3 regions of the Pseudarthrobacter sp. GQ63 genome follow, and region 1 is predicted to be linked to each of the others. Evidence: riboswitches for the same ligand, from Rfam matches in the RefSeq annotation. Region 1 holds a riboswitch; each other region holds the start of a gene.

Region 1 (4,509 bases):
TGTCCAAGACCCAGCAGGACTCCCTGATCGGCAACGTCTACCTGGGCAAGGTCCAGAACGTCCTGCCGTCCATGGAAGCTGCCTTCGTGGACATCGGCCGCGGCCGCAACGCCGTGCTGTACGCCGGCGAGGTCAACTGGGAGGCGGTCAACCTTGAGGGCAAGCAGCGCCGCATCGAGAACGCGCTGAAGTCCGGCGACACCGTCCTGGTCCAGGTGACCAAGGACCCGGTGGGCCACAAGGGCGCGCGCCTGACCAGCCAGATCTCCCTGCCCGGCCGCTACCTGGTGTACGTTCCCGGCGGCTCCATGACCGGCATCTCCCGGAAGCTGCCCGACGTCGAACGCAACCGCCTGAAGCGGATCCTCAAGGACCGCCTTCCTGAGCACGCCGGCGTGATTGTCCGTACGGCTGCGGAGGGCGCTTCCGAGGAAGAGCTGACGCACGACATCAACCGGCTGCGTGCCCAGTGGGAGGGCATCGAAAGCCAGTCGAAGTCCACCAAGATCCTTGCCCCGGAGCTGCTCTACGGCGAACCGGACCTCACTATCAAGGTGGTCCGCGACGTCTTCAACGAGGACTTCTCCAAGCTGATCGTTTCAGGCGAGGAAGCCTGGGACACCATCGAGGCGTACGTCACCTACGTCGCCCCGGACCTGGTGGGCCGCCTCGAGAAGTGGACCAAGGACCAGGACATCTTCAGTGCCTGGCGGATCGATGAGCAGATCCACAAGGCCCTGGAGCGGAAGGTCTTCCTGCCCTCGGGCGGCTCGCTGGTGATCGACCGTACCGAAGCCATGACCGTGGTGGACGTCAACACCGGCAAGTTCACCGGCAGCGGCGGCAACCTGGAAGAAACAGTCACCAAGAACAACCTGGAAGCTGCAGAGGAAGTAGTTCGCCAGCTCCGCCTCCGCGACATCGGCGGCATCATTGTCATCGACTTCATCGACATGGTCCTTGAGTCCAACCGGGACCTGGTCCTGCGGCGCATGGTGGAGTGCCTGGGCCGTGACCGCACCAAGCACCAGGTTGCGGAAGTCACCTCCCTGGGCCTGGTGCAGATGACCCGTAAGCGCATGGGCACGGGGCTCCTTGAGGTGTTCGGCGAGCAGTGCGAAGCCTGCGCCGGCCGCGGCGTGGTCACCCACGATGACCCGGTGGAACACCGCCGCGCCAACATTGTGGCTGCCGAGCATCACGTGCAGCGTTCCGAGCACCGCCCGGAAGCACGCGCCGAGGGCAACCGCATCGAGGCTCAGCGCACGGACAGCAGCCAGCCGGGTGTCCGTCCTGACAGGAAGCGCCGCCGCGGCCGCGGCGGCCAGCAGCCGGACGCAGCCCCGGCAGCTGCCGTCCACGTCCACACGGTCCACCCTGATCCGACGGACGCCGAGCGGCATGCGAAAGCGGAGGCCACCAGGCTGGCCCTTGCCAACATCGCGGCGGCTGCCCATGCAGCCCACCTGCATGACGACGAGTTGGCCGCCGCCAGGCAGGCAACGCAGGCCCAGCCCGCAGTGCCGGCTGAAACGGAGAAGCACGACGGCGATGCGTCCAGGCCCGCTGCCGTCCTGACCTTTGGCGGGGAGAAAGTCGTCCTGCCCTTCGTGGAGCACGCAGAGGAGCAGCAGCCAAAGCCTGCGCTCACCCTGGACCGCCTGGCTGCAGCCTTCGCCCACCTGGGCGAGCCCTCCCCGACAGCCGGCACGCCGGCCGAAACGCCGGCGCGGCAGCCGGTACAGCGTGGGGCTGAAGAGGCTCCCCAGCAGGCTCCTGCCCCGGAGCGGACCCCCGAGCCGGTGCAGGCCCCGGAGCAGCGGGAACCGGCCAACGTCCAGCCGCAGCAGCGGCCGGTGGCTGCCGCAGCGGAGAAGGACTACTCCGACCACACCCTGGAGCAGTCACGCCCGCGCAGGGCACGCCGCAATCGCAGTGCCAGCCGCGCACAGGGAGCAGCCAACGAGACCTCGGTCCAGCAGCACGAGAACGTTCCCGCCGCCGCGGCCGGGCATTCCCACGCCGCCAAGGCACCGGGAGCGGACCAGGCGGCTGCCTCAAAGCCGGCCGGCGACAAGCGGCCGGACGCCCCGATTATCCTCGGCGTCGGGGTCCCTGCCTCAGAGCTCTAGGAATTGGAGCTGCCAGGAACGGAGCTCCTGGAATCCCGAACCCAGGGCGGGCATTAACCGGATGCCCGGCCAGCCACAGACAGTGGCCGGCCGGGCATCCGTCATTTAAGGCGCGTTCCGCAGCGCTCGTGAACACCCGGTATTGGACACCGGCGATCCACCCCGCTCCGGTCGCACTGTGTCACCTTCACGCTGTGGACCGCAAAAAAGCTAGGCTGGGGAACCGACACGGGGTGCCGCGCAGAGAGCCGGCTGAGATCCAGACCCGTTGAACCTGTCCGGCTAGTACCGGCGAAGGGATGTCTCTTGTCTTCCACCTTTGCACTGCCCACTGCCACCAGCCAGGGCACACCCGCGCCTGCTCCCGGGCCCGCAGCTGTTTCTGCCTCTGCAGCCCCCGCCCGCGAGTACCGCGACACGCCCCGGGTGCTTTCCATTGCCGGATCCGATCCTTCCGGCGGGGCCGGCGTCCAGGCGGACCTGAAAAGCATCGCCGCCCACGGCGGTTACGGAATGGCCGCCATCACCGCCCTCACAGCACAGAACACCCGCGGCGTGCGCGGCGTCCACGTTCCCCCCGCCAACTTCCTCACCCAGCAGCTCGATGCCCTGAGCGACGACATCAGTATCGACGCCGTGAAGATCGGAATGCTGGGCGATGCCGGGGTGATCGACGCCGTCCGTGCGTGGCTCGAAAAGGTGCGTCCCGCCGTCGTGGTCCTGGACCCTGTCATGGTGGCCACCAGCGGCGACCGGCTCCTCCAGGAATCCGCCGAAGCCGCGCTTCGCGGCCTGCTGCCGCTGGCACACCTCATCACGCCCAACCTGGCTGAACTCGCCATGCTTGTGGGCGGCGACGTGCAGGAGACCTGGGAAGGCGCCCTGGAACAGGGCCGGAATCTTTCCGCCGCCACGGGAGCCACGGTTCTGGTCAAGGGCGGGCACCTCGTAGGGGCCGAATGCCCCGACGCCCTCGTTAACACCGCAGGCCTGTTGTCCAGGGACGTGGTGGTGGTTCCCGGACAGCGGGTGGCAACAGTGAACAGCCACGGCACCGGATGCTCCCTGTCGGCGGCCATGGCCACGGTCCAGGCCCGGGTGGGGGACTGGGAGGCAGCCCTGCGCGAGGTCAAGCCCTGGCTTGCCGGCGCGCTGGAGGCCTCGGAGACCCTGGAGGTGGGGACTGGCAATGGGCCCGTGCACCACTTCCATCACGTGCCCGCGGTGCGCGGGAAGGGGAGCTTCGCGGCGCAGCTCTGGGCGGGCGCCGCAAAGGACCTCGAGGACATCTACGCGCTGGACTTCATCCGCGGCCTGGTTTCCGGCAGCCTGCCGGAGAAGGAGTTTGCCTACTACCTCGCCCAGGACGCCATCTACCTCAACGGCTACTCACGGGTGCTCGCGCGGACAAGTGCACTGGCCCCCACCGAAGAGGAGCAGCTCTTCTGGGCACGTTCCGCCGCACAGTGCCTGGAGGTGGAGTCTGAGCTGCACCGCTCCTGGCTTAGTACACGGACCGTTGAGCCGCAGCTGGGACCCGTGACCAAGTCCTACGTGGACCACCTGACGGCGGCATCGGCGTCGGGCAGTTACGCGGTGCTGGCCGCAGCAGTCCTGCCCTGCTTCTGGCTGTATGCCGAGGTGGGCACAACACTCCACGCCCAGTTCGTGGCTGCCGGGGAACCAGGCGGCCACCCCTACGCCGAGTGGCTGCGCACATACGCGGACGAGGACTTCGTTGCCGCCACCCGCACGGCGGTTGCCATGGTGGACGGGGCCGGCCGCGCTGCTTCCGCGGGGGACCGGGATGCCATGGTGACGGCGTTCAGGCAGTCCTGCCGCCTCGAAGTGGACTTTTTCGACGCGCCGCGCATTCATTCCTGACACCTGGTGGCGCGTCCCGCCGGTACTATGGTGGGGCACAGGTAAGGGCGTGGACCTGGGCTGTGGTGCCTATCACAGACAACCCGCCGGAACCAGCCTCATTTGCGGCCGAAGCCAAAACTAGCGTATTCTAGATCTTCGGTGCTTACGCCAACACTTGGGTTATGACCCCACGGCGTTGAGGCACAGCGAGAGCCCACCCAATCATGGAACCGGGTTCCGCACGCAAATTTGTAATAAACGTCGAGAGAAGTGAGTTCCCAAGTGGTGTACGCGATTGTCCGCGCAGGCGGCCGCCAAGAGAAGGTTTCCGTTGGAGACTTCGTTACCCTGAACCGCGTCGCCGGTGGAGCTGGCAGCACCATTCAGCTGCCCGCACTGCTCCTGGTTGACGGTGACAAGGTCACCTCCGCCGCTGCTGACCTGGCCAAGGTAACTGTTACGGCTGAGATCCTCCAGGACCTCCGTGGTCCTAAGATTGTGATCCAGAAGT
Region 2 (4,509 bases), on a different contig from region 1:
CGCTGCCGGTGAACGAGCGCGGTTCGAACCGGGCGGCGGTGGCGATGGTGGCGGCCAGGTCTGCCTGGTTCTCAAACAGCAGCGCAGTGTGGAACAGGCCGGCCTCTCCCCTGCCCGGAAGGTTCAGCCCGGGCGCGGGAGCCAGGTGCACAAGCGGCTTCTGCAGCCGGCCGAGGTAGATTCCGCCGTCCTGCTCGGCAATGACCTCCAGGCCGAGGGCGCGCTGGTAGTAATCGGTCATCACCTCCATGTCGCCCACCTTGAGCATCACGGTGCCCATGGCGAGGTCGGCAGGCAGAAGGTCCTGGCTTGCGGCTTGTGCAGTCATTGATAACTCCCGGTGCTGTGGGCCTTCCGGTCGGCAGCCCTTACACTCTTAAAATTACTTGAAGCTTCAATTTATTCCAAGTCCCGGGCCGGATATCTTTTCAGCGGATGACCCGACCGCCCAGGACAACGTGCGCCAGGCCATGGACCGCCTCCGGTACCTTCCGCGGGTCTTCCCGGCACACGACAACATCTGCCCGCGCCCCTTCTTCCAGGCCGTCCGCGCCCAGCCACTCCCGCGCACTCCAGCACGCGGCGTCCAGGGCAGACGCCATGGGCAGGCCCGCAGCATGGAGGGCCAGGATCTCGTCGGCGATCCTGCCGTGCCTGATCACGCTGCCGGCGTCGGTCCCGGCGTAGATCCGCACGCCTGCCTCGAACGCCTCAAGCACCCGTTCCTTCCGCCGTTCCCACAGTGAACGCATGTGCGCCGCATACCGCGGAAACTTGGGCGCCGCCTGGGCAGCAATGTCCGGGAACGTGGCGATGTTGACCAGGGTGGGCACAATGGGCACCTTCTGCTCCACGAACCTGGGCAGGTGCCTCGGCAGGAGGCCGGTGGCGTGCTCGACGCAGTCGATGCCGGCGTCCAGCACGTCACCGAGCGTCTCTTCCGCGAAGCAGTGGGCGGTAACGCGTGCGCCTTCGTCATGGGCGGCCAGGACGGCATCGCGGACGACGGCGGCAGGGAACGACGGCGCGAGGTCGCCGGCGTCGCGGTCAATCCAGTCCCCCACGAGCTTGACCCATCCGTCGCCTTCCCTGGCCTGTTTACGGACAGCTTCCACCAGGCCCTCCGGTTCGACTTCCTCAGCGAAACCCCGCAGGTACCGGCGCGTGCGCGCAACGTGGCGTCCGGCGCGGATCAGCACCGGGACGTCTTTTCTGTCCTGCAGCCACCGCGTGTCAGCAGGGGAACCTGCGTCACGGATCAACAGTGTGCCGGCCATCAGGTCCGTCCGCGCCTGCTCTTCGGCGGTCGGAGCATCCACCGCCCCTCCCACGCCGAGCCCGATGTGGCAGTGGGCATCCACGAAGCCCGGCAGCACCCATCCCGCCAGGATCCGGTCCGGGGCCTTTGCCGGCCGGCGGAACGTCAGGCGCCCGTCAACAGACCACAGTCCGCGCTGTCCACTCCCGGGTCCGGTCAGGACCGTCCCCGTGAACTCGATGATTTCTGCCATGTGCACCTCTTTCCTGCCCGGTCAGGCTAGCACCGGCAATGTGACAAGCCCCGAAAGAAAGGCTGTGGTAGCTTTCATCTTGACCACACGGGTGCCCCTGCAGGGGCTGAGATCGGGCTGACGCAGCCTGCGACCGTCGAACCTGTCCGGGTAATGCCGGCGAAGGAAGTGAGTATTCCTTGAATACACCAAATCAGCAGCTGAACCCTGCCCGCAACACCCCGGGTGCCACCACTGACGGGAACCCGCCCCCGGTGACGCAATCCCTGAAATCCCATTCCCTGGCCTACCTCGAGGACGCCGGGACCGGTATCCGTGTTCCCGTGACGGAAATCGCGTTGGAGCCGTCCCCCAACGGCGTTCCGAACCAGCCGTTCCGGACTTACCGGACGGCCGGTCCGGGGAGCGACCCCGTTCAGGGTCTTCCTCCTTTCCGCAAGGATTGGATCGAGGCGCGGGCAGACACGGAAGCGTACAGCGGCAGGGAGAGGAACCTGCTCGACGACGGCCGCTCGGCCGTGCGCCGCGGCGCCGCCAGCGCGGAGTGGAAGGGAGCGCCTCCCGTGCCCCGCCGCGCCGTCGAGGGACGGACCGTGACACAGATGCACTACGCACGGCAGGGCGTCATAACCCCGGAAATGCGCTTCGTGGCGCTGCGGGAAAACTGCGATGTTGAACTGGTCCGGAGCGAACTCGCCGCAGGACGGGCCATCATTCCCAACAACATCAACCACCCCGAATCCGAGCCGATGATCATCGGCAAGGCCTTCCTGGTGAAGATCAACGCCAACATCGGCAACTCTGCAGTGACCAGTTCAATCGCCGAAGAGGTGGACAAGCTGCAGTGGGCAACCCGGTGGGGCGCCGACACCGTCATGGATCTCTCCACCGGCGAGGACATCCACACCACCCGGGAATGGATCATCCGCAACTCGCCTGTCCCGATCGGCACCGTCCCCATCTACCAGGCCCTGGAGAAAGTCAACGGCGAGGCCAACGCCCTGACCTGGGAGATCTTCCGCGACACCGTCATCGAACAGTGCGAACAGGGCGTGGACTACATGACCATCCACGCCGGCGTGCTGCTCCGGTACGTTCCCCTGACCGCCAACCGCGTCACCGGCATTGTGTCCCGCGGCGGATCAATCATGGCGGGGTGGTGCCTGGCGCACCACCGGGAGAACTTCCTCTACACGCACTTCGACGAGCTCTGCGGGATCTTCGCGCGGTACGACGTCGCGTTTTCCCTGGGCGACGGCCTGCGGCCGGGCGCGACGGCGGATGCCAACGACGCCGCGCAGTTTGCCGAGCTGGACACCCTCGCCGAGCTCACGCAGCGTGCCTGGGAGTACGACGTCCAGGTGATGGTGGAGGGTCCTGGACACGTTCCGTTCCACCTGGTCAGGGAGAACGTTGAACGGCAGCAGGAGCTGTGCAAGGGCGCACCGTTCTACACGCTGGGCCCGCTGGTGACCGACGTTGCCCCGGGCTATGACCACATCACCTCCGCCATTGGAGCCACGGAAATTGCCCGCTACGGCACGGCGATGCTGTGCTACGTCACGCCCAAGGAACACCTGGGGCTGCCCAACAAGGACGACGTCAAGACAGGGGTGATCACGTACAAGATCGCTGCCCATGCGGCAGACCTTGCCAAAGGCCACCCGGGCGCCCACGAACGTGATGACGCACTGTCCAAGGCACGCTTCGAGTTCCGCTGGCGTGACCAGTTTGCGTTGTCGCTGGACCCGGAGACGGCCGAGGCCTTCCACGACGAGACCCTCCCGGCCGAACCGGCCAAGACGGCCCACTTCTGCTCCATGTGCGGGCCCAAGTTTTGCTCCATGCGGATCAGCCAGGACATCCGGGACGAATACGGATCCGCGGAGGCACAGGCAGCCCTTGCTGAAGCGGCAGCCGGCATGCGGGGCAAGAGCGAAGAATTCCTGGCTGCCGGCGGGAAAGTTTATCTGCCGGAGCTGAGCGTTCCGCCGGGGCGGTAGGAGCCTGCAGGTTCCGTCCGGCTGGTCATTGGGGGCCGGCCGGACGGGCTCCTGTGGAGGGCAGGTTCGGGCGGGATCAGGAGGCGCGTGCCTCCACGCGGCCTGAGTCGCTGATGAACGAACGGATGATGCGGTCCCCTTCCGGGGAGTCGTGGGGCCGGTGGCCGCCGGCGGCCGTGCGGTGATCCGCCCCGGTCTCACGGAGGTAGCCGGCGATCTCCTCGTAGAGCGGCTCCCAGCCGCCTGTCAGGACGAGCGTGGGCACGCCGGGAACGATATGCAGCGGGGCTTCCCAGGACGGCGCCTGCAGCCGCAGCCGCCTGGCAGAACGCTTCTCCTCGGCAGTCACCGGCTGCTGCAGGTCGGTGGCATAGACCCTGCGGACGAACTCGCGCTGGAAATCCTCGTCACTGAGTTGATGCCGGGCGTTGAACAGGGGCTGCATCAGCCCGATGTGCGCCGCCGTGGCCGGCAGTTCAGCGGTCAGGGACAGGCAGGCCGGCTCCACCAGGGTCAGCGAGTACACAAGGTCCGGACGTTCGACGGCGGCCATCATGGCGGAGATGGCTCCTTGCGCATGCGCCACGACGTGCCCGCCGGCGGTGCCCCGGCCGTCGTCCCCAAGGGATTCCAGCAGGATGCGCGTGTCCTCCGCGAACGAGGACGCAGTGGGTTCGGCAACGGGATCGAAGCCGTGGCGGCGCAGGAACAGGGCATCGTAGGACAGGGCTATCCCGTGCTGGCGGGGCCAGGCTGCGGCGCCGAAGCTGCCCGCGCCGTGCGCGAACACTACCCTCTGCTTGAACATGACCCAACCCTATTCCACGGCACCGGTATCCCAACCAAGTAGCGCCAAGTGTCGTTATGAACGGTCAAAACGACACCTGGCGCTACCTAGCTGGGAGAGGGGGATGGCTACTTGCCGAGGAACTTGTCGAAGCCCTTGGGCAGGTTCAGCTGGGAGGGATCGAAGTCGCCCGCCTGCTGGCCAAAAG
Region 3 (4,509 bases), on a different contig from region 1:
TGCTGACGGGACCCCGTGCTGCTGGGATTTTCATGGTGCTCCTTCAGGTCTGGCGTGTGCCGGGTTCCGTGCCCCCTGCACTGGGGGCCGGAAGATGGTGGTCAGCGGCCGCGGGTGCCGGGCGCTGGAGACGAGGCGGTGCTGGAGCTGCCGGCGCCGGAGCCGTCTCCGGCAGCGGCCGGGTCTGGTCCACGGGCGAGCATGATGGCCAGGGCAATCATGGCCAGGCCAAGAACCAGGTGGAGCCAGTTGTCGGCATCGTTTGCGGGGAGGAAGTTCGCCGGGGTGGTGTCACCGACCAGGAGGCCGTACAGCCAGAGGACCAGGTAGATGACACCGCCGTAGATGAGGAAGTTCCGTGCCTGCGGGTGCGAGCGCGACATGAGGACGCCGGTAAGTCCAAAGAGCAGGTGCACGGCGTTGTGGAGAACGGACACCTGGAAGATCCCGAGCAGCAGCGCTCCTGAGCCGTGCCCGGCCAGGTGGAGCGCGTCATAGTGTGAGGTGACGCCGGGAATGAATCCCAGGATGCCGGCCAGGCAGAACACGGCGCCCGTTGCGAGCGCAGCCTTCTGCAGGCCTGTTCGGGCGCCTGCCCGGCGGATGCTGGCTGCCATGTGCTGTACTCCTCAAACCCTGGAGACAACATAGTAAGCATGATTACTAAATAATTGCTAAGCAGGCTTTGTATTCCGCCGGTGTTTGGGCGCCGGTCACTAGCCTTCCGGGCCGGCCCATGAGTAGGGGTTTGTGTATGGACCTCCGCGGCGGCCGTGGTCGTAGCCTTGCTGCCAGGACTTCCCGACGGCGGACACCAGTTCCGCCAGCAGGGAATAGTAGGGGTGGTCCGGGCCGATGAAAATCATCTCGTCCCAGGCTTTGTCCAGCGCCGCCCGGACCTGGTTCTCGGTTGCTGGACCGGTCACGACGCCCTCCTGGATTGATCACCCGCCACTGCGCTCGAATGTACTCCCGGCCTTGCAGGGGTGTCCATGCCAGGAAAAACCTGTCATCCCTGGCCGGCAGGGCGCCGCGCGGTGCAGGCTTTCAGGGCGTCACTCCGCGCCAGCCGACCGGAGGATGTCGCGGAGTGCCTCGACCACCAGGTCATGGTCCTGCACCTGCGGCAATCCGGACACGGTGACGGTTGCTACGGCGCCCACCCCGGTGACGTACACGGGGAAGGAGCCGCCGTGCGCGGCGTAGAGGGCCTGGTCGAACCAGGCGTTGTCTTCAATACGTCCGCCGCCGCGCCGGGCGCGCAGCCCCACCAGCAGGGAAGGAACCTCGTACCGGGCGGCGGTCCGCTTCTTGGCCCGGATCCAGTGCCCGTTGTCCGGCGTTGCCCCCGGCAGGGCCACGTGGAAGAGGACCTGCTCACCCTTGGTGATGTCGATGGCGATGGGGAGCCCGCGCTCCTTGCCCAGCTCCACCAGGAGCAGTCCCAGGTTCAGGGAGTCGTCCAGGGAGAAGCCGGGAAATTGGAGCTCCCGGATCTCCGCCTCGATCCGGGCGATCAAGGCTTCAAGGGATCCCTCCGGCTGGGCATCGCGGGAATCCGGATCGTACTCGGTCACATCTGGTGGATTCGCAGTCATGGCCCACAATCTACCCCTCCCTGCGGTAAACTGGACCACGCCCAACAGGGCGGATATTTCACCAAACAGAATCATTCAACGACAGGGGAGCGCCGCCGTCGGCATCACTGGCCATGCCAGGGACCGCAGGTGGGCGCTGAGAGTGCGGACAGCCGCAGACCCTCGAACCTGATCCGGTTAGTACCGGCGCAAGGGAGTCGAGTTCTCGAAGTGCGCGCAGCGGCAGCAGTGCCGGTAGCCGCGTCCACTTTCCCCTCCTGTTCCTCAGGAGGATCACATGGCAACAACAGCAGTCAAGAAGCCCGCCGGCAAGTCCTGGCGCGTCGTGGACATCGTGGTGGCGGCCCTTATTGCCGTTGCCGGCGGCGTCATTTTCTGGGCCTGGTCCCAGGGGGCGGCCGCAGTCTCGGGACCCATGAACGCCGTCTACCCGCCCCTGACCGGCCTCATCGCCGGCGGCTGGATGATCCCGGCCGTCCTGGGCATGCTCATCATCCGCAAGCCAGGCGCCGCGCTCTTCTGCGAGACGGTGGCCGCCACAGGTGAACTGTTCATGGGCTCCCAGTACGGGGCGTCCGTTCTGTTCTCAGGATTCGTCCAGGGCCTGGGTGCCGAGATCATCTTCGCCATCTTCGTGTACCGGAAGTTCAACCTGCCCGTGGCACTGCTTGCCGGCGCCGCCGCCGGCCTTTTCTGCGGCCTGAACGACTCCTTCGCGCCGTGGGGCTGGAACATCGCCTACGCCGCCGGCGACAAGCTGGCCTACATCATCTTCACCGCCATCTCCGGCGCCATCATCGCCGGAGCCCTGTCCTGGATGGCCACCCGCGGCCTGGCCAGGACAGGGGTCCTGAGCTCCTTTGCATCACGCAAGGCGGCAACGGAGCCCGTCTTCTCCTGATGGGCGCCCCTTCGCGGCACGAGGCATCCGTCGCGGTGCGTCCGGCTGCCGTCACAGCCCGCGGCTGGGGCTGGCGCCATGCGGGGCGCGCCAAGCCGGCCGTCCGTGGCCTCGACCTGGAGATCCGCCCGGGGGAGCGCGTGCTCCTCCTGGGGCCATCCGGCGCGGGCAAGTCCACGCTCCTGCATGCCCTGGCAGGGGTACTGGGGGACATAGACGACGGCGGCGACGCCAGCGAGTCCGACGAGACGGGTTCGCTGCTGGTTGACGGTGCCGTGCCCCGCGAGCAGCGCGGCCGGGCCGGACTGATGCAGCAGGACCCGGAGACGCAGGTTGTCCTCTCCCGCGTTGGCGACGACGTCGCCTTCGGCGCCGAGAACCTCGCCGTGCCCCGCGAAGCCATCTGGGCCCGCGTGCACGAGGCGCTGGACGACGTCGGACTTTCCCACCTGCCGCTGGACCACCCGACGTCGGCCCTGTCCGGCGGGCAAAAACAGCGCTTGGCGCTGGCAGGAATCCTCGCCATGCGGCCTGGCCTGATTCTGCTCGACGAGCCCACGGCGAACCTGGACCCTGCCGGTGTGCTGGAAGTCCGCGACGCCGTGGGCCGCTGCCTGGACAAAACCGGTGCCACGCTGGTTGTGGTGGAGCACCGGGTGTCCGTGTGGAAGGACCTGGTGGACCGAATCGTGGTGCTGCAGCCGGGCAGCGCCACTGATGATGCCGTGCTGCTTGACGGTCCTCCGGACCGGGTGCTCGCGGACGCGCGGACCATGCTGGCGGCGGCCGGTGTGTGGGTGCCCGGGTATGTTCCTGAGACGCGTGCAAGGTCGGGCAACCCGGCTGCCGGCTCCGGCGGCCTCCTGCTGGCGGCCGAACACCTTGCGGTTTCCCGGGAACGTCCGCGCCGCAGCGGCTTTCGGAAGGTGCCCCCAGCGCCCGTCCAGCACGATATTTCCGCGCAGGTCCGGGCAGGGCAGGCGCTGGCCATCACAGGCCCCAACGGCGCGGGCAAGTCAACGTTTGCGCTGACCCTTGCAGGACTCCTGGAGCCCGTGGCTGGAAAGGTGTCCGCCACCCTGGACCTCAGCCGTGGCGCCGGGATAGACCCTTATAAGTGGAAAGCCGAGCAGCTCATCGAGCGGATTGGCACCGTGTTCCAGGAGCCAGAGCACCAGTTCGTCACCGGGAAGGTGCTGGACGAACTCCTGTTCGGTCCGCGGCACCTGGGGCACGGTGAGGAACGCGTGGACGAGCTGCTGGAGCGGTTGCGGCTGACCCACCTCGTGGACGCGAACCCCTTTACGCTGTCCGGCGGCGAGAAGCGGCGCCTCTCCGTGGCCACGGTCCTGGCGGCACATCCCCGCGTGCTCGTGCTGGACGAGCCGACGTTCGGCCAGGACGCCAACACCTGGGCGGAGCTGGCCTCGTTCCTGTCCGAGCTCCTGGATGGCGGCACCGCCGTGGTGTCCGTGACGCACGACGCCGAGTTCACCGCCGCGCTGGGTGGAACCGAGCTGCGGATGGCTGCCGGGGAACCGGTGGCGCCATGAGGCAGGAACTGAACCTGCGGGACAACCAGGCCCTGCTGACCCGCGCCAATCCCCTGAGCAAGTTCGCCGCCGTCTTCCTCATCACGGCAGTGCTGGCGCTTTCGATCGACTGGGTTTCCGCGTCGGTGGCGCTGGCCTTCGAATTCCTGCTGTTCCCGCTCGCAGGCCTGACGCTGACGCTGCTGTGGCAACGCGGCTGGCCGCTGATCCTCGCAGCGGCCGTGGGGGGGTGGAGTACCTCAATCCTGGCTCCGGACAGCGGAAGGACGCTGATCGACGTCGGCATCTGGACCATGAGCGAAGGCTCGCTGGAACTGGGGATCGGCTTCATGCTGCGCGGGCTGGCCATCGCCCTTCCGGCGGTGCTGCTCATGAGCTGCACCGACCCCACGGACCTGGCCGATGCCCTGGCACAGAAGGCCCGCCTGCCGCACCGCTTTGTGCTGGGGACCCTTGC

Evidence for each region. Region 1 has a riboswitch for thiamine pyrophosphate ahead of thiD (bifunctional hydroxymethylpyrimidine kinase/phosphomethylpyrimidine kinase). Riboswitches for the same ligand answer to the same signal wherever they lie in the genome.
Region 2: another riboswitch for thiamine pyrophosphate. It lies ahead of thiC (phosphomethylpyrimidine synthase ThiC); the one in region 1 lies ahead of thiD (bifunctional hydroxymethylpyrimidine kinase/phosphomethylpyrimidine kinase).
Region 3: another riboswitch for thiamine pyrophosphate. It lies ahead of AC6CHP_RS07510 (ECF transporter S component); the one in region 1 lies ahead of thiD (bifunctional hydroxymethylpyrimidine kinase/phosphomethylpyrimidine kinase).

The regions. Positions count from the first base shown of each region.
Region 1 is NZ_JCAXEF010000002.1:526,830-531,338, reverse strand. It holds gene AC6CHP_RS06935 (Rne/Rng family ribonuclease) at 1-2,132, shown strand, start outside; TPP riboswitch at 2,352-2,449, shown strand; gene thiD (bifunctional hydroxymethylpyrimidine kinase/phosphomethylpyrimidine kinase) at 2,559-4,016, shown strand; gene rplU (50S ribosomal protein L21) at 4,281-4,509, shown strand, end outside.
Region 2 is NZ_JCAXEF010000001.1:909,388-913,896, reverse strand. It holds gene AC6CHP_RS04360 (VOC family protein) at 1-328, opposite strand, end outside; gene AC6CHP_RS04355 (amidohydrolase family protein) at 429-1,511, opposite strand; TPP riboswitch at 1,589-1,696, shown strand; gene thiC (phosphomethylpyrimidine synthase ThiC) at 1,691-3,514, shown strand; gene AC6CHP_RS04345 (alpha/beta fold hydrolase) at 3,591-4,322, opposite strand; gene ffh (signal recognition particle protein) at 4,430-4,509, opposite strand, start outside.
Region 3 is NZ_JCAXEF010000003.1:56,927-61,435, forward strand. It holds gene AC6CHP_RS07490 (iron-containing redox enzyme family protein) at 1-34, opposite strand, end outside; gene AC6CHP_RS07495 (DUF4383 domain-containing protein) at 102-617, opposite strand; gene AC6CHP_RS07500 (hypothetical protein) at 717-926, opposite strand; gene AC6CHP_RS07505 (heme-degrading domain-containing protein) at 1,056-1,598, opposite strand; TPP riboswitch at 1,672-1,811, shown strand; gene AC6CHP_RS07510 (ECF transporter S component) at 1,876-2,499, shown strand; gene AC6CHP_RS07515 (ABC transporter ATP-binding protein) at 2,499-4,052, shown strand; gene AC6CHP_RS07520 (energy-coupling factor transporter transmembrane component T family protein) at 4,049-4,509, shown strand, end outside.